2 regions of the Paenibacillus sp. FSL P2-0089 genome follow, and region 1 is predicted to be linked to the other one. Evidence: predicted binding sites of a transcription regulator. Region 1 holds the regulator's gene; the other holds the start of a gene.
The links. The regulator CtsR, encoded in region 1, represses protease genes until heat stress. The targets are predictions, from matches to a motif close to ATGGTCAATAAAGGTCAAACA.
Positions count from the first base shown of each region.

Region 2: clpP (ATP-dependent Clp endopeptidase proteolytic subunit ClpP) is a predicted target of CtsR. The motif match lies at 1,134-1,154, and genes of this name have one in related genera.

Region 1 is NZ_CP152006.1:6,584,135-6,586,596, forward strand. Features, by position in the region: gene NST69_RS28090 (protein arginine kinase) at 1-649, opposite strand, end outside; gene NST69_RS28095 (UvrB/UvrC motif-containing protein) at 679-1,203, opposite strand; gene NST69_RS28100 (CtsR family transcriptional regulator) at 1,234-1,695, opposite strand; gene NST69_RS28105 (GNAT family N-acetyltransferase) at 2,058-2,462, opposite strand, start outside.
Region 2 is NZ_CP152006.1:7,527,291-7,529,752, forward strand. Features, by position in the region: gene NST69_RS32295 (GDSL-type esterase/lipase family protein) at 1-362, shown strand, start outside; gene clpP (ATP-dependent Clp endopeptidase proteolytic subunit ClpP) at 450-1,046, opposite strand; tRNA gene NST69_RS32305 (tRNA-Arg) at 1,240-1,314, opposite strand; gene NST69_RS32310 (sugar-binding domain-containing protein) at 1,607-2,462, shown strand, end outside.

The sequences.
Region 1 (2,462 bases):
CTTCGCTGCCTTCACCATAAATTCCTCTAACGGTAAGCCCCACCTGATTAACTGCGGACAAAATGCGGTTGATCTGATGCGTCATCACCAAGGCCGGCAGATGCACCATAACCGAGGCTCTCAGCCCTGTTCCCACATTGGTGGGACAGCTTGTTAAGTAGCCTCTGCGGTCATCGAAGGCGTAATTGACAGCAGCCTCGAAAATATCATCGATGGCGGTTGCCCTTACCCAGGCTTCTCTGACCTGCAGCCCCGGGAACAGGCATTGAATGCGGAGATGATCCTCCTCATTGATCATAATGCTGACTGACTCGTCCTCATTAAGAATGACTGCCCCGCCTTTGGAATCATCCGCCAGGTTAGGACTGATGAGGTGCTTTTCCACCAGTACCTTTTTGTCCAGCTCACCCAGCTCATCCAGTCTCAGCAGCTCGAAGCTGCCGAAGTCGGCCGAAGCTTCACCCTGAAATACGGGGGCAAGCTGCTCCAGCACCTCCTCCGACTGCTCTCTTGAAGCGAGCAGCGGGAACGGAAGATGCTCCAGATTACGGGCGATCCGCATACGGCTGCTGATGACAATCTCGGAATGGCTGCCGCCGCAGCGCATCCAGTCACTCAGTGCTTGTTCGGTAAACCGGAGACTTGACATGCCCGGATCCCTCCTATATATCAAAGACTTTACTCTTGTGGCATTTCTTTTTCAAGCTTGCGGATTCTGTCCCTCAGCTCAGCTGCGGTCTCGAACTCCTCCTGCACAATACTCTGCTGCAATTCCTGCTTCAGCTCATCAATCTGGCGCTTGCACATAATCTGTGCGCCCGCCCGCTTGGGCAGCTTGCCGACATGCGCTGTACTGCCATGCACCCGCCTGAAGAGCGGGTCAAGTGTACTGTCGAAATACTTATAACAGGAGCTGCAGCCGAACCGTCCCAGCTTGCTGAACTGTGAATAGGTCATGCCGCAGTTTTCACAATGCAGCCCCTGCACACTTTGTGCGGCTGCTGACTTTCCCTTGCCCGAGCCTTCCAGATCCAGGAGACCGGAAAGCAAGCTGTGGATAGAGAAGCCTCCCGCAGTTCCGGGAATCAGTTCACCCTTCTCCCGCGCACAGCTTTCGCAGATATGAAATTCCGTCTTTTCCCCGTTCACAATCTTCGTGAAGTGGAGTGTAGCCGGTTTGACGCCGCATTCCTGGCATAGCATGAGCGGTGTCCCTCCTTACCATTTGACAAATTATTTGCCCAATAAAGAGATTAGCATAGCCTTCATAAGCTTGGCACGAATCTCATCCCGGTACGGCAGATTAACCGTCAGGCATTCCCGGGAAACCGCAGACCGCATCAGACACGCTTCACGTTTGGAGAGGAAACGGGCCTCCTCCAGCTGATAAATCAGCCCTTCGGCAGAATTCTGATCAATATCATTCCCTATCGTGGAGTTCAGATGTGCGTATAAGGCCACATTCTGAGGCAGCTCATAGCGCTGAATCCGGATATATCCGCCGCCGCCGCGTTTACTCTCCACCACATATCCCTTTTCCAATGTGAACCGTGTGCTGATGACATAATTGATCTGTGACGGGACACAGGAGAACTGGTCCGCCAGATCATTGCGCTGAATTTCCACCGTACCTTCGGGACTTTCATGCAAAATATTCTTCAGATATTGTTCAATAATATCGGAGATATTACGCATCACTCATCCTCCAGTGTATAAGCATTGGTTAAATCTGTGCTGCGCCAACGCCTGCCGTCAGAGACATGCTCTTAAGAACTTAACCCGGGCAATGTAATAAGAATCGGCTGCAATAGCCTCTGCACTGCGCTTTTTCTCTAAATGTTACATTCCTGAGAACGATGATATCCGGCCTGCGTTGACTTTGACTTTCTTTGACTTTTTCATATTATAACATATTCTCGCTGAATGCCAAGGGGTTACTCTTATTTTTTACGTTTTGGCTGTATTGTATTCCGGTTGCCTGCTTCGTTCACTGAAATGGAGGCGTTATGTATAGGACAGCTCCTCCCTCCCAGGGGAAGAGGAAGAGCCGTTCTCTGTCAGAAAAAATCGAATAATGCCGTCTCGGCCTGCGGAATCAGCGCTTCAAGCCAAGCTGTCGCCCCAGCAGTCCCGGATAATTGTCCGTACTTTGCCGCCTGAAGCGGACGCTTGTATCCCATCAGCAGCACAGTAAGCGTGCCGATACTGCATTCCAGGTCAGCCTCTGACCGCTCTCCCTCAATCCGGGTAAGCGTCGCTCCCCCCTGCTCCGACACAGTCCACCGCCATAACCCGTTGTTCCATGATGCATGCTTATCTTCAATATAAAGCACCCGCTCCCGGTCACCCTCAGGCACATTGAAGATCATGTTCTCCACAAAAGCCTTAGCATTGACGATACGCGCCATGAAGTATGGATAATTCTCCTGCGCAATCCGCGGATCGGGAAGGAGGAAGGGAAG
Region 2 (2,462 bases), 940 kb from region 1:
CCCGGCCCGGTGAATTCCAGGGATTACTGCAGCAGGCGCTTAGGGACTGCAAGCGTAACTACAGCGACATCATGGGTAGCCTGACACAGCTCAAAGCAGGTTCCCGCAGCCCCTACATCATCCGGATGGTAGGCCTGTATAATCCCTACCCACAGGTGAATGAAGCAACAGAGTGGGTGCGGGAGTTCAACCGCTATGCAGCAGGCTACAGCAGCAATAACGTAGGGTTTGCTTCGGTATACCATGAATTTGCCGGTAATGAGCGGGGGCTGCTGTTCCTGGACCATATTCACCCGAACGGCAGAGGCTACCGCGTAATTGCAGGCAAGCTGGATGCCCTTGGGTACGGGAGCTTAAGGTAGGCAGCAATGGCTGGGCATAAGAAAGAGGCTGTAACGGGACCGGACCGGTCTGTTACAGCCTCTTTGTGTATTCATTGGAGCAGGTACTTATACGCCTGTTGGCAGAGTCTTCTCAATTACCTTGTCCACGATACCATATTCAGCAGCGTCTGCAGCGCTCATGAAGTAGTCGCGGTCAGTATCCTTCTCGATCTTCTCCAGCGGCTGGCCTGTACGCTCGGACAAGATGCGGTTCAGCTTCTCACGCAGCTTGATGATGCGGCGGGCGCGGATCTCGATATCCGAAGCCTGCCCCTGGGCACCGCCTAGCGGCTGGTGAATCATGATTTCGCTGTTCGGCAGGGCGAAGCGCTTGCCCTTGGCGCCGGCATTCAGCAGGAAAGCTCCCATGGAAGCGGCCATACCTACACAGATGGTGGACACATCCGGCTTAATGTATTGCATTGTATCGAAGATAGCCATACCCGCTGTGATGGAACCGCCTGGGCTGTTCACATACAGGTGAATATCCTTATCCGGGTCCTCGGCAGCCAGGAAGAGCATTTGTGCGATGATGGAATTGGCAACCACGTCATTAACCTCCGTTCCAAGGAAAATGATGCGGTCCTTCAGCAGGCGGGAATAGATGTCATAAGCGCGCTCACCGCGGTTGCTCTGTTCTACTACCATAGGAATATAACTCACGTGGAAAACCTCCTTGAAATTGGTGCTTCGAATGTGTTCATTTTTTACTGTTACCGTATTAACCACATGATAAACAAATTCAAACAAAAAGTCAAAGAAAGTCAAACTTACTTTCAAAAAAAAGAGCCCTCAAGCGGCTCATTGGTTAAATATAATATAATCGGAACTAAATTATGTACAAGCTTGAAAAAAATGGCGCGCCCGCCAAGAATCGAACTTGGATCTCAGGCTTCGGAGGCCTACGTCATATCCATTGGACCACGGGCGCAACAGAAATTATTATAATATACTTCTCGGATAAAAGCAATGCGTATTAGGCATCCTGCGCAAAAATAGTTTTCTCTGCCTCCATTAATAGAGCCGGAAATGCGCCTCCTGCCAGTGGGCTGCCGAACAAGCCCATGTATAAGATGAAAGCGGGCTGAGAATTATAGTCTCGGAACACTTGCACTTGGCGTCAGTTTTGGGTAGAATATGGGTGGGACTTAAAAAGTTAACCCGGGACATTTTGAGACCACGAACAAGGGATAAGAGAAAGACGAAGTTGCAGGAGTGAAAGCATGCGTAATCTATTGGAAATCCAAAAGCAGCTTCTGCCTGATCTCATGGAAACCCTTAAGAGACGGTATACGATTCTACATCAGATCATGCTGTCCGATATTATTGGGCGCAGGACGTTAGCCGCATCGCTTGATATGACCGAGCGGGTGCTGCGCGCCGAGACGGATCTTCTGAAATCGCAGGGGCTCATTGAGATCGAGAGCGTCGGTATGCGCATTAGCGATGCCGGTCGCAGACTGCTTGACCTGCTGGAGCCGGTCGCCAAGAGCCTATTCGGCCTGGATGATCTGGAAGAGAAAATTCGTACAACGTACGGTCTCACCAAAGTAATTGTGGTACCTGGCGATTGTGAGACATCGCCGTTCACCAAGCGTGAGCTGGGGCGCGCAGGCTCCAAGGCACTGCTCAGCGTACTGCGCAGTGACGATACGATTGCCGTCACAGGCGGATCAACACTGGCCGAGATGGCCGATCAGCTGACCCCGCCGCTATCCCTTTCCTATAAGAACGCCTGGGTTGTTCCGGCGCGTGGAGGACTGGGAGAGAGCATGGAGATACAGGCCAACACCATTGCTTCAACCATGGCCAAACGGATTGGCGCCAATTACCGTCTGCTGCATGTGCCCGATCTGCTTAGCGGAGACGCATATGAGTCGCTTGCGCAGGACTCCAATATTGGAGAGATTGTACAAATTATCCGCAGATCGCGTATTATTGTACATGGAATAGGCGACGCCATTGAAATGACCCACCGCCGCAAGCTGGACTCCGGGACGATCTCAGAGATTCAGAGCGAGGGAGCCGTAGCCGAGTCCTTCGGATACTATTTCAATGAGAATGGCGAAGTGGTTCATA